DNA from 3 places in the Oceanisphaera sp. W20_SRM_FM3 genome. Region 1 is predicted to be linked to each of the others. Evidence: predicted binding sites of a transcription regulator. Region 1 holds the regulator's gene; each other region holds the start of a gene.
What was found. Region 1 encodes sigma-54, which starts transcription at its own class of promoters, with help from an activator protein. Its sites were predicted from a motif close to TGGCACNGTTTTNGCTT; they were not measured.
Positions count from the first base shown of each region.

Region 1 (5,483 bases):
GGCCTGCTGGTAACGGAAATGATGGGTCAAGGGGTGAACATAGTGACCGGCGATTACTCGCGCGGTGCTGCCGGCTTTTGGGTAGAAAATGGCGAAATCGCTTATCCAGTGGAAGAGATCACCATAGCCGGTAATCTCAGAGACATGTACCAAGGCATTCAAGCGGTAGGCACAGATACCGAGCTGCGCTCTAGTCTAAAAACCGGCTCAGTGTTGATTGATGAAATGAAGATAGCAGGGCAGTAACTGAAAGCTAGAAGCTAGAAGCTAGAAGCTAGAAGCTAGAAGCTAGAAGCGGAAAGCGGAAAGCGGAAAGCGGAAAGCGGAAAGCGGAAAGCGAGCAGTAAAAACAAAGCCCTGCATCAGAAGATGCAGGGCTTTTTGTTGGTTCGAATTTTTATGCCAGTTCTTAGCTTCCGGCTCTCAGCTTCAAGCTTCCCGCTATCTGTTATTCCGCTTCATTAAATCGTGCCGCGACTAGCTCGGCCACGGCGTCCATAGCGGCGGCGGCATCAGTGCCTTCGGCGACCACGCGGATGGCGCTGCCTTGTGCTGTTTCTAGCATTAGCAGGCCCATCACGCTGTTGGCGGGGGCTTGCTTGCCTTGACTGCACACAGTCACGGTGGCGGAAAATTGTTGCGTGACTTGTACCAGTTGTACTGCGGCTCTGGCGTGTAAGCCGAGCTTATTGACGATTTTTAAGTCGCGTTCAATTTTTTGCATGCTCTTTTTCCAGCGTACGGTGGCGTACTTGTACGCTCTTGCCCATGGTTTTAAAGGCTTGAGCCAGTTGCTCGACTAAATATACGGATCTGTGTTTACCACCGGTGCAGCCGATGGCGACCGTGACGTAGCTGCGGTTATTGCGCTCTAAATGCGGCATCCAAGTCACCAGCAAATTTTCAATCTGCCACAGGTACTTAGTCACTTCGAGTTGGCTGTTTAGGTAGGTCGCTACCGGCTCATCGCGGCCGTTAAAGGGTCTGAGCTCGGCTATCCAATGGGGATTAGGCAAGAAGCGGGCATCGAACACAAAATCCGCATCTTGTGAAATACCATACTTGTAGCCAAAAGATTCAAATACCCAATTTAGCTCGCGCTCTTTCTTACCCAAGATGCGGGCACGAATAATTTCACTTAAATCATGAATACTTAAGTCAGAAGTATCGATGCGCAAGTCTGCTTCTGACGATAGCGGCGCCAGCATGTTGGTTTCTTCGCGGATGGCTTCATCCAGCGTCAAACTCAAGCGTGATAAGGGGTGTAAGCGGCGGGTATCCCCGAAACGGCGAATAAGAGCGGCATTATCTGCATCAATAAAGATACTGGATAAACTCACGTCTTCCATGGCACGCACCTCCGCAAGGAGAGCTTCCATTTTATCCGGATTGTCAGGCAAGTTGCGCACATCTATGCTTACCGCCACTTCGCCTGGTTTGTCACGGCGCATCTTAACCAGACTCGGCAGCAGTTCTACTGGCAGGTTATCAACGCAGTAATAGCCCAAATCCTCGAGTACCCGCAATGCGACGGTTTTGCCCGAACCAGAACGACCACTGACGATCACCAGCTGCATACTTACTCCTTAAGAAGAAATCATGATTTGATAGAGCTCGTCATCGCTAGTGGCTTGACGTAATTGCTTACAGATCTGTTTGTCACTGAGTTTTTCGGCGATCAAGGATAGGGTTTTAAGGTGCTGCTTACACTCTTGCTCTGGCACCAGCAATGCAAAGACCAAACTCACCGGCTGGTTATCGATGGCATCAAACTCCACAGGCTCAGCAAAGGTGAGCAGTACGGCGGTGGCTTGATTGTTATTGCTAATACGGCCGTGAGGAATGGCAATACCGTTACCTATACCGGTGCTGCCCATTTTTTCCCGTGCTAGAAGGCAGTCAAACAATTGCTGACTGTTGATGTTGAGGTGTGCTGCTGCGAGCTCGCTGATGATTTCCAGCGCCCTTTTCTTGCTCGTGCAAGGGACGGCACTACGCGTGCAGTCCCTGCTTAGTATATCGGCGACTTCCATAGTTATTTTTGCTTGAGCTTCTCTTTGTGTTTAATCACTTGGCGATCGAGTTTGTCGAACAAACCGTCGATGGCTGCGTACATATCATCTTGCTCACAAGTGGCAAAGATTTCACCGCCGCTGAGGTTAATTTTGGCTTCAGCAATTTGCTGTAATTTTTCAAGCGTCAGCACTACATGCACTATGGTGATATTATCGAAATGGCGCTCTAGCTTAGCAAACTTGCTATTCACATAGTCACGCAGGGAGTCAGTGATGTCTACATGGTGTCCAGTCAGATTTATTTGCATAAAGTCTTCCTTCTAAGTCCGCCTACAATAGGCGCTTACGCTGATTGGAAGGGGGGATGGCCAGTGACTCACGATACTTGGCTATGGTCCGTCTGGCTACCTGTATCCCCTGTTCGTCCAGTAATTGCGCGATTTTGCTGTCGCTCAATGGCTTAACCGGGTTTTCTGCCGCGACTAATTTCTTAATAAAGGCGCGAATGGCCGTAGAAGAACATTCGCCGCCACTTTCGGTAGCTACATGGCTGGAGAAAAAATATTTTAACTCAAAAACCCCTTTGGGTGAGTGTAAAAATTTTTGGGTGGTGACACGAGAAATCGTCGATTCATGCATCTCTACCACTTCTGCTACCTGATTCAGGACCATGGGCTTCATTGCCTCGGCTCCATGCTCAAAGAATGCCTGTTGTTGATCGACAATACAATTAGCAACCTTGAGCAAGGTCTCATTTCTGCTTTCTAAGCTCTTGATAAACCATTTGGCATCTTGAGTGTGCTGGCGAATAAACTGGCCATCACTGCCTTGCTGGCCTTGGCCCATGGCCGCATAGGTTTGGTTTAAGCGCACCTTAGGTAAGGCCTCGGGATTAAGTTCGGCTTTCCACACCCCTTGCAGCTTAGTGACCACCACATCGGGGATCACATACTCTGAGTTGTGTTGCAGCAGGTTATTGCCAGGCCTTGGCTCGAGTTGCTGAATTAACGCCAACACGTCTCTGAGCTCATCTTCTTTCAGGCCTGTGAGTCGCTGCAGGCTGCGATAATCGCGCGTGGCCAGCAAATCCATGTGCGCGGCGATCAGCCGTTGAGCTTGTGAGAGCCAAGGGGTGTTGGCAGGCAGGGCATTCAGTTGAATAGCTAAGCATTCTTGCACGCTGCGCGCGGCTACGCCTAAAGGGTCGAAGTGCTGAATACGCTTTAGCACCGCCTCCACTTCATCAGCTTCTATGTGCTGCTCGCCGCCGATAACCGAGGCCAGAATACCCTCAATGTCTAGGCTGAGATAACCGGCTTCGTCTATGGCATCAATAATAGCTAAGGCGATAGCCTGATCGGTTTCACTAAAGGGCGTGAGCTGCATCTGCCACAACAGATAATCTTGCAGGGTCTCTGTGGTCTCGCCTTGATAGACGGTCTCTTCTAGCCCGTCTGGCAGGCCACCTGTGCCGCTGGTGCCGGCGGAGGCGGTATAAATATCATCCCACTGAGTGTCCATGGGCATCTCATCAGACAACTGATGTTGCTCCATGGCCTTGTCGGTAGCCATTTGCTCATCTTTGGCAGCTGGCTGCGGTACGAGTTCATCGTCGTTGCCATACTCGTCGGCTTCTTCTTGCTCGAGCAGGGGATTATTTTCGAGTGCCAGTTGAATTTCTTGCTGCAGCTCTAGGCTCGATAGTTGCAGCAGGCGAATGGCCTGTTGCAACTGGGGAGTCATGGTTAGCTGCTGTCCCATACGTAATTGAAGAGTTGGCTTCATAGTTGTAAAAATCCTTTCATAGCAACCAAAAGTCCTTCTTTATCAACAGCAGAGGAGGCGGTATTACTCTTTACGTTACGGTCTGGCTGAGTTTTGGCTTCACTTAAATTCATTTAAGTTGCGCTGCAAAATAGCCGGGCCGTTGCGCAGCTAACTATGATAGCCGCGCGATTTATTAGTCTATTAAAGACTAAATTGCTCACCCAAATAGACTTTTTTCACCTGTTCGTTGGCCAAAATCTCGGCGGGGGTGCCGGCGGCAATACCATGGCCGTGGCTCACGATATAGGCTCGCTCGCACACATCCAGCGTTTCGCGCACGTTATGATCGGTGATCAGTACGCCTAGGCCGCGATCTCGCAGGTGCAAGATGATTTTTTTAATATCTAACACCGAAATAGGGTCGACGCCGGCAAAGGGCTCATCCAATAAAATAAAGCGCGGCTCTGCGGCCAAGGCGCGGGCTATTTCGACACGGCGGCGCTCACCACCGGATAAGCTCATGCCCATGCTGTCACGAATATGGCCAATATTAAATTCTTCGAGCAACTGCTCCATTTTTTCGATGCGCGCTACGGCATTGAGCTCTTTACGTGTTTCTAGCACGGCCATAATGTTGTTGGCCACGCTAAGTCGTCGAAAAATGGAGGCTTCTTGGGGTAAGTAGCCGATACCGGCGCGAGCGCGAACATGCATCGGCTGATGACTAATATCTTGGTCATCTATGGTAATGCTGCCCGCATCACGCTGTACCAAGCCTACTATCATATAAAAAGACGTGGTTTTACCAGCACCGTTTGGGCCCAGTAAACCGACGATTTGGCCAGTTTTTACGGTGATGCTTACATCGGCCACTACTTGACGGCCCTTGTAACTTTTCTGCAGTCCGCGTGCGTTCAGGGTCGCCATGATTAGGGTTTAGCCTCTTTTTTATTCATGTTCTGCAGCTGTTCAGGCAAGAAGATCGTTTTTACGCGTCCGTTGCTGCCTTGGCCTTCTGCTTCCATTTGTTCTTTATCAATAAAGTAGCGAATGCGATAGCCGGTAACTATGTTGTCGTTTTGCTTGAGCTCGGCATTGTCAAGCAGGGTAATAGTACGGGTTTTAATGTCGTAGGTGATCTGCTTGGCCTTGGCATTAATCGGTTGGCCACTGTCGAGCACCTGATAGTAGGTGGCGGGTGAGCCGTAGGCCGTCATAGTCTGCAGGCCCTCGTCGTTACGCGTGACCACTAATTTACTGGCGCGCACGTCGAGCGTACCTTGTTTGACGACTACATTATCGGTAAAGGTCACCTTATTGTCGGCCAGCTCTACCAGTTGGCTGCCTGAGTCTATGGTTACAGGCTCCTTATAATCCGATTCTTTAGCCTGAGCTAGGTTTATGCCCAGCGCTAAAAGGCTGGTCAGACATAATCCGGATAGACTAAGGAGTCGTGTAGCTTGCCTGAGTATCATGCAGTAGTTCCACCGTTTGTTGATCGATCTTTCCCAGTAAACCCAGACCATTAGCCTGATAATTGGGGCCACTCAGTTGTACCGCTCGGTTAGAGCGTAGCTGATTATTAATAAAATCCAGTTCCAGATATTCGGTGTTCAGCGTTTTGATGGCTGCATCCGCTTGCAGTCCCTTGCCTACCACATCGCCGTTTAAGATGGCATTGTCACCTGTGTTGACCATGCC
Region 1 is NZ_JBGQOP010000015.1:49,289-54,771, forward strand. Features, by position in the region: gene pmbA (metalloprotease PmbA) at 1-246, shown strand, start outside; gene ACEN2G_RS09590 (HPr family phosphocarrier protein) at 449-724, opposite strand; gene rapZ (RNase adapter RapZ) at 711-1,577, opposite strand; gene ptsN (PTS IIA-like nitrogen regulatory protein PtsN) at 1,587-2,033, opposite strand; gene hpf (ribosome hibernation promoting factor) at 2,036-2,323, opposite strand; gene ACEN2G_RS09610 (RNA polymerase factor sigma-54) at 2,346-3,800, opposite strand; gene lptB (LPS export ABC transporter ATP-binding protein) at 3,984-4,709, opposite strand; gene lptA (lipopolysaccharide transport periplasmic protein LptA) at 4,712-5,257, opposite strand; gene lptC (LPS export ABC transporter periplasmic protein LptC) at 5,226-5,483, opposite strand, start outside.

Region 2 (5,483 bases), on a different contig from region 1:
CTTCGGCGACCGACAAGCAGTTATCGATGGCGGCGGGCGTAGAGCCCCAGTCTTCGTGCAACTTCAACCCCATGGCGCCGGCTTCAAGCTGTTCACGCAAGGGCCCAGGCACGCTTACGTTGCCCTTACCCATAAAACCAAAATTCATGGGCAACTGATCCGTGGCTTGCAACATACGTGCAATATGCCAGGCACCCGGCGTGCAGGTGGTGGCCTTGCTGCCAGTGGCCGGCCCCGTGCCGCCGCCAATCATGGTGGTAATGCCAGAGCAAATGGCCTCTTCAATTTGTTGCGGACAAATGTAGTGAATATGGCTGTCTACGCCACCGGCGGTGAGCATTTTTCCTTCACCGGCAATCACTTCGCTGCAGGCACCCAAATTAATGGTCACGCCCTCTTGAATGTCCGGATTACCGGCCTTGCCGATGGCGACAATCAAACCATCTTTAATGCCCACATCGGCTTTGACTATGCCCCAGTGATCCAAAATCACCACATTGGTGATCACGGTATCTACGGTATCCGCATCCCCAAGTTGGCTTTGGCCCATGCCATCGCGGATCACCTTGCCGCCACCAAAGGTCACTTCGTCACCATACTGGGCGTAATCATGCTCAACTTGGATCCAAAGCTGTGTATCGGCCAAGCGAATACGGTCACCTGTGGTGGGGCCAAACATTTCTGCGTAGGCGGTGCGACTGATCTTAGACATTTTGCTCTCCTAATGGGCCCATTACTTCGCCCCTAAAACCGTACACTCGACGTAAGCCGCCTAAGGCCACCAGCGTAACATTACGCTCTTGCCCAGGTTCAAAGCGCACCGCGGTGCCCGCGGCGATATCAAGCCGAAAGCCCAACGCTTGTGTTCGGTCTAATGTCAGCGCTGGGTTGACCTCGGCAAAATGATAATGGGAACCCACTTGAATGGGTCTATCACCTGTGTTGGCCACCAAAATGGTGCGACGTTCGCGACCGACATTTAATTCAATGTCGCCGGCGGCCAGCTGTAGCGCTCCAGGTTTCATGTCGCTTCCTATTACTGAATGGGATTGTGTAAGGTGACAAGCTTAGTGCCATCGGGAAAAGTAGCCTCGACTTGCACTTCTAGTATTAGCTCGGCCACGCCGTCCATCACCTGCTCGCGGGTCAGCAAATTGCGACCACTGCCCATCAGCTCGGCCACGGTGCGCCCATCGCGAGCACCTTCCAAGATGGCTGCCGATAAATAGGCCACAGACTCGGGATAGTTAAGCTTTAACCCTCGCGCCAAGCGGCGCTCGGCCAGAAGTCCGGCGGTAAACAGCAATAACTTGTCTTTTTCTCTTGGGCTCAGTTCCATGCTTGTGTTCCTTTATTGTTGCCAAACATATGTTTGCCAAAATTCATGTTTACTAAATCAAGTGTGCCAAATTCGCGGAATGCAGGCGGGACGCCCTAACAGCACGGGTCGGGTCAACGACCAAGCCTGCCACATGCCAGCTCGGCATTGGTTCATGTCATTGCCTAAATAGCGTACCAGCAACACACCTAGCCGTTGGGTAACAGTAAAAACGGGGCTGGGTAGGCAAGATCGCAAGGCATTGAGCAACTCAGTCTGTGGTGCAGCGTCAAGCTCTGGGCCACTGGCGACCAAGGTGCCAAACACGCATTGGTCGGCCAATCCGACTCGGCTGTGTTGCAGCTCACTGTCCGCCGTGAGTTGCAAACGTTCGTTAAACAATAAGCGCCCATTGCGCCATAGGCGAATGCGTTGGTCTAACCGGCCTTTGTTAAACACTTCTCCCGCCGCCGGTCGCCCTAAGCACACCAGATCCCAGCCGATAAAACGGGCCTCTGTATCCAGTTCAATTTGGGTGTCCAGCAGCGCATTCGCATCACGAAAAATCAAGGTTTCTTGCGGTAACCATTCACATTCGGCGTTATTGGCTAACTGCAGCCGCACTCTTTGCCCTTGGGCAACGCCGTCACTGTCGCGGCCGTAAATTTTACCGGCAGAAGGCGTGGTCAGCAGACTTTGGCTGTTGGCGGCACAAAAGGCCTGAATTTTGAGTTGATCGCCAGATACAAGACCGCCGGGCGGGTGCAGCACATAGAGGTGACAAACACCGCCTTCGGGATAGAAAGGACGTTGAATACGTAAGGGGCCAGTAAAGGCTAACTGCTTGAGGTGTGTTTTGTCGGCTATTGGAACCAGTTTAATGTCCAGCTCGGCCAGCCACAGTCGATCTGCGCCATACCCCAGAGGGGTGAGGCTGGGCGTTACGCTCATCGTCATCAGCCATATCAGGGTTTTTCTACAAGTATGCAGAATATAGCAAATTTAATGCCAACTATAAAATACTCATAAAATCAAAACATTATGTTACTTACTAAGCTATTTCTGTCCGTGGAGACAATAAAAATACCCATAGCGCACCATTGTAGAGCAAACTATTGAATGCTCGCACCAGCATGGTGCACACTCAGCGCGACTTAGCCCACCGAGCACAGCCTCAATAGGCGCTATCGTTAGGCGTTAGCTAGGCTGCGCGGACCTGTTCTTGACGCTTGCAAGGCTTCGCTCATGGCCGCCGCCGGCATTGGCTTAGCCAGCAAATAACCTTGACCTAACTCGCAGCCTAATTGCTGCAATTTATCTGCTTGCTCTGCATCTTCTATGCCCTCGGCCACCACACTCATGTCTAGGCTGTGCGCCAGTGAGATAATCGTTTTTACCAAGTGATAAGCGCGCAGATCCGTGACCATGTCCGCCACAAATGACTTATCGATTTTTAGCTTATTCAGTGGCAATTGCCGTAAATGGCTAAAAGAAGAATAACCGGTACCAAAGTCATCGAGCGCTATCTCAATGCCCAACGCCCGCAGCTGCTTAAGCTGATCCTCAGAGCCCGCCGTATCCCATAAACTGGTGTCTTCGGTAATTTCTAACACTAAGGATGCCGACTTAAGTTGGGTGAGGCGCAATACGCGGCGCACCGTATTCGCCAGCTCGCCATCCATAAAGATACTGGGGCTAATATTGACGTTTACTTTAAGCCGCTGATGACCGAGTTGCTGCCATTGGTGCGCCTGCGCGCAGGCACTAAGCAACACCCATTCATTAAGCCGATGGGCCAAACCGTGTTGCTCGGCAATCGAGATTATCTCCAGTGGCGGCACGGCGCCATATTCTAAATGCGACCAACGCAGCAAGGCTTCTACCGACTCAATCTGACCTGTTTTTAAGCGATAGATAGGCTGGTAATGCAGCGTTAAGGCATCTTGTTCGATGGCGGCTTGCAAGGCAATGGCGAGCTTTTGGCGACGTAAACGTCGCTCATCCATACCACTTTCATAGAGTTGTATGGCCACTTGTCGATTATGTTTAGCGTAATACATAGCCGTATCCGCATGGCACAGCAGCTCGGCGATACTCCGTCCTTGGGCAGGATATAAACTGGTGCCAATGCAGGCCTGTGGCGATAAACAACCGTCAGGCAAGGCCACATCACGGCCAATGGAGCGCCACAGCTGAGTCGCCATGGCGCTGGCATCTTGTCCTTGGGATAGGCGTTGTATGATCACAAATTCATCACCGCCTAACCGAGCTACATCCCCCTGCTTACCTACAGTACCACGCAAACGATCGGCCACTATTTTAAGTAATTTATCGCCCACTTCATGGCCTAAGCTATCGTTAACGGCCTTAAAGTTATTTAGATCCACCATGTGCACAGCCAAACGGCAGTGATGGCGATCCGCCCACTGCATGGCCTGTTTCATCATCTGATAAAAATACATACGATTAGGCAGACCCGTCAGCATGTCGTGATAGGCAAGCTGGCGATTGCGTCGATTTTCGCGTACCAACAGCCACATCATTAAGCCACCACTTATTAACAGGCCGACTAAATACAAACTGGAGTGACGATGTGAGCCTTGAATGACGTCTAATTGGCGCCACACATTGTCGCCCGAATAATTCTCGACGTTAATTTCTCGTACTAAATGCTGAAAATGCGCCAATTCGGAGCGCAATCTAGTAATCTCAACGCGATCTTGTGTCCTCAGCTGATATACGCTGTCTTCCCACAGCTGAAGCTGAAATAACAAATCATCGAGCACGGGCAACACGCCAGGCTGCTCACGCAGTGGCCGATTTTCTTTACCCTCTAATAAGCTATTAACGCGACTCCAGAGCACTTCAAAACGCAGCTGCACATACTCCTGATCTTCGATGCCCGCCGCTAAGGCGGTGAGTGCACGATCAAATTTAACCACTTCCATTTCCAGCTCTGAGCTACTCCAACCCACCGCCTTTATGGTGGCAGACACATGGCGCACCACTTCAAAGTCACGGTAGTAGCTATAGACTGAGCTAGCACCGAACAACAAGGCAATAGCCAGCAGGGTGAGCAGTTTAATTTTATTCACTTATTGCACATCCAGGGTTCTGAGCTGCCAGATCAAGAGTTCGTGATAGCGTTTATTATCTAATTGTTTCAAATCAGACAAAGGCAGCATCAGCCAAGTCGGCCCTTTATCACGAATACGCATCGGCTTACCATCCATACGGGTGGCCAATAATAAAGAGGCTAATTCTGGTGTGTCTGCGTCAAATTCAGAAAAATAGTCATTAAAAGCCACGGCTTTAATGTGGGAGCCTTTTGCATCAATACGATGTAATAAATCTTTTAATAACACACCGCTAAATTGATGTTCGCTATTGGTCCAAGGCGTTTCGGTGCGAAATTCATGTTGGGGCAAACTGTCCAGCAGGTCCAAATCAAACTCGGCTTGATCGCCTTGGCCCATGGCGCTGTTAGGGCCGGAATTGGTGATACCAATATTACCGGTAATGATCAACAGCACCCGCCCTTCGGGCCTCGGCAAGGGCTTAAGCGTCGATGCAGGATCCGCCGCCACACTCAGTGCGCCGCTACACAACATAATCCCCAACAACCAATAATAGGGTTTCAATAAGGGGGTAGCGATGGTGTTAGTTATCGGTTTGGTTAGCATCCTTTGCTCCCATGCTGACTCGAGAGATAGACTCGATAGAGTATATAAAACATAGCAGGTTTTATCCGAAACTCGGTATCTAGGGTGAAATTAAGTATCCGAATGGAAATTAAAAAATGCCGTTTAAATAATTAGGCCCGAATAATTCGGGCCTAATTTAACGTTACAGACGATTTAAGGTGATACCTGGCTCAGGTAAGGCGGTTAAGGTTGCGCGCTGGTCGCGCACATAATCGCTAAAGGCATAGGCCGGCGTATCGCAGCTCACCTGCGCTTGCTGACAATTGAGGGGTTGATTAATGTACTGCACCTCAATCGCGCCTTGAATGTCTTTGCTCAAACGAGCCACCGGGAAGGCGGTTAACTTGCCATTCACATAGGCTAAATCGATACGATCTGTGGTCACTTGCTGCGCATCAAACAAGGTGTGCCAGCCATCGTTACCGGACGCATGGTAACCCGTTAGCGCCACTTGGTACTGT
Region 2 is NZ_JBGQOP010000002.1:213,727-219,209, reverse strand. Features, by position in the region: gene ureC (urease subunit alpha) at 1-712, opposite strand, end outside; gene ACEN2G_RS02345 (urease subunit beta) at 705-1,025, opposite strand; gene ureA (urease subunit gamma) at 1,037-1,339, opposite strand; gene ACEN2G_RS02335 (urease accessory protein UreD) at 1,397-2,269, opposite strand; gene ACEN2G_RS02330 (putative bifunctional diguanylate cyclase/phosphodiesterase) at 2,509-4,413, opposite strand; gene ACEN2G_RS02325 (hypothetical protein) at 4,414-5,001, opposite strand; gene ACEN2G_RS02320 (bifunctional metallophosphatase/5'-nucleotidase) at 5,165-5,483, opposite strand, start outside.
Region 2: the regulator sigma-54 is predicted to act here: its motif matches at 2,313-2,329, upstream of ACEN2G_RS02335 (urease accessory protein UreD).

Region 3 (5,483 bases), on a different contig from region 1:
CGTCACCGAAATTGACGGTGAATTGGTCGAGATCTTAGACGTCGAAAAAATTCTTGATGAAATTGCACCGCGCAGCGTAAGCGTTAAACAAGAGTTAGTGGATGAAGTTTCGGTGTTAAAAAGCCTCACCCAAAAACCCATTTTGATTGCCGATGACTCCTCTGTGGCGCGCCGCCAAATTCAGAAAACAGTAGAGACCTTAGGGCTTGAATGTATTGTGGTGGAAAACGGCAAGCTGGCGCTGAATAAGTTGCGCGAATTAGCGGCTATGGGGCCTATTCATGAGCAATTAAGCATGGTTATTTCCGACGTGGAAATGCCAGAAATGGATGGTTATACCTTAACCGCCGAAATCCGTAATGATGCAGCACTCAGAGATTTACATGTTATTTTGCATACTTCGTTAAGTGGTGTGTTTAATAAAGCATTGATTGAAAAAGTCGGCGCCAATAATTTTATCGCTAAATTTCATCCCGACGAACTGGCCACAGCCGTGAAGGCTGCGCTCTAAACTGCCGTAAAGGACACAGATGAAAAATCTGACCGAAGAACAATATCACGCTTTTTGTCGCTTTTTAGAAACCAGCACCGGCATAGTGTTAGGCGATAATAAGCAGTATTTGGTTAAAAGCCGCTTGTCGCCTTTGCTGGCTCGTTTTCACATAGAGTCATTAGACGAGCTGATTGTAAAGTCCATGAATATGCGTGAGCGTGAGCTAAAAACGGCGGTGATCGATGCCATGACCACCAACGAAACCTTATGGTTTCGTGACTGTTATCCTTTTACCTTGCTCAACGACAAGCTATTTCCTGAGTTGGCCAAACCGGGCAAAACCTTAAAAGTGTGGTCGTCTGCTAGCTCGTCAGGGCAAGAGCCGTATTCGATAGCCATGACGGCCCTTGAATATCAAGCCCGCAAACCGGGCGGCTTGCCAGGATTACAAATTGTGGCCACCGATATTTCAACCAGCATGCTGGAGCAATGCAAGAGTGGTATTTACGATAGCCTGTCGCTGGCGCGCGGCTTGTCACCGGAGCGTAGAAGCCAGTTTTTTACGCCGCTGGCCGAAGGCAAGATGCAACTGCAAGACAAAGTACGAAACATGGTCAGTTTTCGTCCCTTTAACTTGTTAGACAGCTACAGCTTGCTCGGTAAATTTGATATTATTTTCTGTCGTAACGTATTAATTTACTTTTCGCCGGCCAATAAAACGAAAATTCTGAATCAGTTTGCGCAAGCACTTAACCCCGGTGGCTATTTGCTACTTGGGGCGTCTGAATCGCTCACCGGCTTATCAGACAAGTTTGAAATGATCCGTTGTAACCCCGGCATTATCTACCGCATCAAATAACCTAAGGCCCGCAAGGGCCTTTTTTTATTGCCTTTTTATTATCAAAATATCTGCTTCACACATCTACAAGGGCCTTATGTGTGTTTGTAGTCTGGCGCTTCAGCTGCCAGTCCCGCCTCAGCGGGATTTAAAATCCATCCAGCTATGCTGGCCCGGCGAACAAGTTGCCGGCTACGGTAACGGTGTTTTCGTAGGTGGCAACTTGTTCGCCACGGTTTGGTATTGGCCCTAAAATATTCTGCCGCGCAGAACCGGCGAAACTCTCTGTTTAAAAACCGTGCCGGCTACATGCCTACCGAAAATTTCTGTTTTTTTAGTGTGCCCGTCTCTTCGGTGAAGAGGAATTCTGTACGTTTTTGCTATTGGTCTTTAGCTTAGTGCCTTGCTATTGGCATGAGTCTTGCTTGTGTATGGCTATAGCATAAGCATCAGTTGAACCTAGGGTAAGCACAGCGTATTCAAACCCAAGTCAACACTCAATTTTAGCCGCAGGTGGCAAGCATTTGCCGCCTACTGGCAAAAAACGTACACAACGTAAGACAAGAGGTGCAGGGTGACGATTTCATTCGACAAAGCCTTTGGCATACATCAACACGCGCTGGTGACTCGTTCAAACCGTGCCGAAGTGCTGGCCAGTAACTTGGCCAACGCCGACACGCCTGGCTATAAAGCCAAAGACATGGACTTTCAGGCGGCGCTCAGTCAGGCACAAAACGACCAAGGCTTTTCGTTGAGTCGCACTAATCAGCAGCACTTCGCCGTTGAGATAGCACCGCCGGGCATGGTGCAGTTTCGCGTGCCTAATCAGCCCGATACGGGTGACGGCAATACGGTTGATGTGCAAACCGAGCGTAATAGCTACATGGAAAACGCCCTGCAGTATCAAGCCTCGCTCGAGTTTTTAAACGGCAAAATAAGCGGCCTGTTAAAAGCCATTAAAGGAGAATCAATGTGAGCCTATTTAAGGTATTTGATATTTCCGGCAGCGCCATGAGCGCCCAGTCGGTGCGCCTCAATACCACCGCCAGTAACTTGGCGAACGCCGACAGCGTTAGTTCCAGCATCAATGAAACTTACCGGGCGCGCAAACCGGTATTTGCCGCCGATCTCGAACAAGCACTGTCTGATCGTCAAGAAAGCGTCGGTGTTAAAGTGATGGGCATAGTTGAAACCGACAAGCCATTACTGAAAGAATTTCACCCAGACCACCCCATGGCTGATGCAGAAGGCTTTATTTATAAGCCCAACGTCAACGTGGTAGAAGAAATGACCGACATGCTGAGTGCGTCCCGCAACTACCAAACTAACGTGCAGGTAGCGGACGCCGCCAAGCAAATGTTGCAGCAAACGCTGCGCCTCGGTAAGGGGTAATAACGAATGCAAGTAAATCAAGATTACCTTAACGGCCTTAAATGGCCCGGCGAGCAAAGCCCCGCCGATAAAGCCAAAGACCCTAGCCGGGCACAACTCGGCCAAGAAGACTTCTTTGCGCTAATGACGCAACAATTAGCCTATCAAGACCCGTTTAAACCGGCGGATAACTCCGACATGATTGCGCAAATGACGGCGTTTACCTCGGCAGACGGCATCAGTAACATGAGCAAGCAGCTCTCGGGCTTGAGCGAAGTAATGACCTCCAGCCAAGCGCTGCAGGCGTCTAGCCTAGTAGGGCAAAAAGTATTATTGCCCAGTAACTTAGCTTATTGGGATCAAAGCGATGCGGTAGATGGCGTGGCCGTAACCGGTGAGGGTGCCAATAACGTGGTGATCCGTATCGAAAATGAAAAGGGCGAATTAGTGCGCTCCATGAGCCTAGATGGCCCACAGCGCGGCAACGTGCCCTTTACCTGGGACGGCTTAAACGAACAAGGCGAGCCTGCTCCCACGGGGCGCTACAAAATTAAAGTCAGTGGCATCATTGGCAACCAGCGTGAAGACCTCAACGCCTTGGCCTTTGGCCGGGTAGACAGCGTAACGCTGGGCAGTGCCAACAGCCCGACTCTGGTTAACTTATCGGGTTTAGGGGGGGTTCCCTTGAACCAAGTACTCGAAATTGCTGGCCGTAAAACGGCGTAAGGAGCTCCACCATGTCTTTTAATATTGCTCTTAGTGGCGTGAACGCGGCACAGAAAGATCTCGACGTAACGGCCAACAATATCGCCAACGTCAACACCATCGGCTTTAAAGAGTCCCGTGCCGAGTTTGCCGATGTATACGCCAACTCTATTTTTGCTAACGCCAAAACCCAAGTGGGCAGTGGTGTGCAAACTGCCGCCGTGTCCCAGCAGTTTCACCAAGGTGCGTTGCAGTTCACCAATAACTCGCTAGACATGGCGATTAACGGCAGTGGCTTCTTTGTGGTATCCAACGAAATTGGCTCACTGGACCGCACCTTTACCCGTGCCGGCGCCTTTCGCTTAGATAACCAAGGTTTTGTGACTAACTCTCAAGGTCATTTCTTACAAACCTACAAAGCGAATGCCGACGGTACGCCAGCAGGTTTGGGTATTAATAGTACTCAAGCATTAAAAATTCCTGACAAAGCTGGTCAGCCACAAATGACTACTGAGGCTAAAACTGGTGTTAATTTGCCGACTAAAGCCGATTCGTTGGACTTGACTCAGTTTGATCCCACCGATTCAGAGACTTATACCTCATCTACTTCGATGACGGTATATGACTCTTTGGGTGATACCCACACCATGACTCAGTACTTTGTTAAAACAGGGCCGGCAAATCCAGGTGATCCTAATACTTGGGAAATGTTTGTGTATGTAGATGGGAAGAATTCTTTAGGAACAACCAACCCCGCTGTTGCTGGGCACCCCCTTGATCCCGATGTACCTGCAGATAGTATTAACTCGCACCCATTAACGTTTGATACTGCAGGCCAGTTTATTGCTTCGACTCCTCCTGCTCCGACTTTAGATGAGTTAACCACACAACCATTGGGCTTTACTAACGGCTCAGATCCTGATCAACAAATTATGATTAAGATCCCTTCAGCGACCTTGAACTCAGGTCCGTTTGAGGTAACTTCGAACAGCCAAGACGGTACTACCGTTGGTCGCTTAACTAAGGTAGACGTAGGCCCGAACGGTTTAGTACAAGCCACGTACAGTAACGGCAGCACCGAAAACTTAGGCATAGTGGCCATGGCGCGCTTCCCGAACGAACAAGGCTTAACGCAAATTGGTGATACGCAATGGCGCCAGTCGTTGTTATCCGGTGAAGCCGTAACCGGCCAGCCCAATACCGGTATTTTCGGTAAAGTGAGCGTGGCGGCATTGGAGCAATCTAATACCGACTTAACCTCTGAGCTGGTGGACTTAATCACCGCCCAGCGTAACTTCCAAGCCAACTCTCGGGCACTGGAAGTAAACAGTACCCTGCAGCAAACCATACTGCAGATACGGTAACTTAAAGCTAGAAGCTAGAAGCTAGAAGCTAGAAGCTAGAAGCTAGAAGCTGTAAGAAAGACCAAACACCGCCCGCAAAGGCGGTGTTTTTGTTGATGTTGGCACTGCTTTCATCTTTAACTTCCAGCTTACGGCTTTAAGCTTACAGCTCTGTTGTGGCACTATTCTTGCATTATATTTAAACAGTTAGCCGGGCAGTAATGCTTTTCGGCATTAATCAGTACTTATTCGGCCAAGGTCGACGGAGCTGAAATGGACAAATTGCTTTATATCGCCATGTCTGGCGCCAAAGAAAACATGCACAGCGTGGCGGTGCGCTCTAATAACTTAGCCAACGCCAACACCACCGGCTTTAAAGCCGACATGGAGCAAGCCCGTGCCATGCAAGCCTTCGGCGAAGGTATGCCCACTCGCGTGTTTGCCATGACGGAAAAACCGGGGCAAAACTTTGCCACCGGCCCCATTCAAACCACGGGCCGGGATCTTGACGTTGCCATCGCCGGTGACGGCTGGCTGGCAGTAGAGTCAAAAGACGGCTCTGAAGCCTATACCCGTTTTGGTAACTTGCAAGTGGCACCCGATGGCCGCCTGCAAACCAGTACTGGCTTGAACGTGTTAGACGATAACGGCGGCCCCATTATCATACCGCTGCCGTTAGAAAAGATGGAAATTAACAAAGACGGCACCATCTTTGCCCGCTTAGAAGGCGAAC
Region 3 is NZ_JBGQOP010000003.1:72,268-77,750, forward strand. Features, by position in the region: gene ACEN2G_RS02890 (chemotaxis protein) at 1-511, shown strand, start outside; gene ACEN2G_RS02895 (CheR family methyltransferase) at 531-1,352, shown strand; gene flgB (flagellar basal body rod protein FlgB) at 1,906-2,307, shown strand; gene flgC (flagellar basal body rod protein FlgC) at 2,304-2,723, shown strand; gene ACEN2G_RS02910 (flagellar hook assembly protein FlgD) at 2,730-3,428, shown strand; gene flgE (flagellar hook protein FlgE) at 3,440-4,771, shown strand; gene flgF (flagellar basal-body rod protein FlgF) at 5,024-5,483, shown strand, end outside.
Region 3: the regulator sigma-54 is predicted to act here: its motif matches at 1,742-1,758, upstream of flgB (flagellar basal body rod protein FlgB).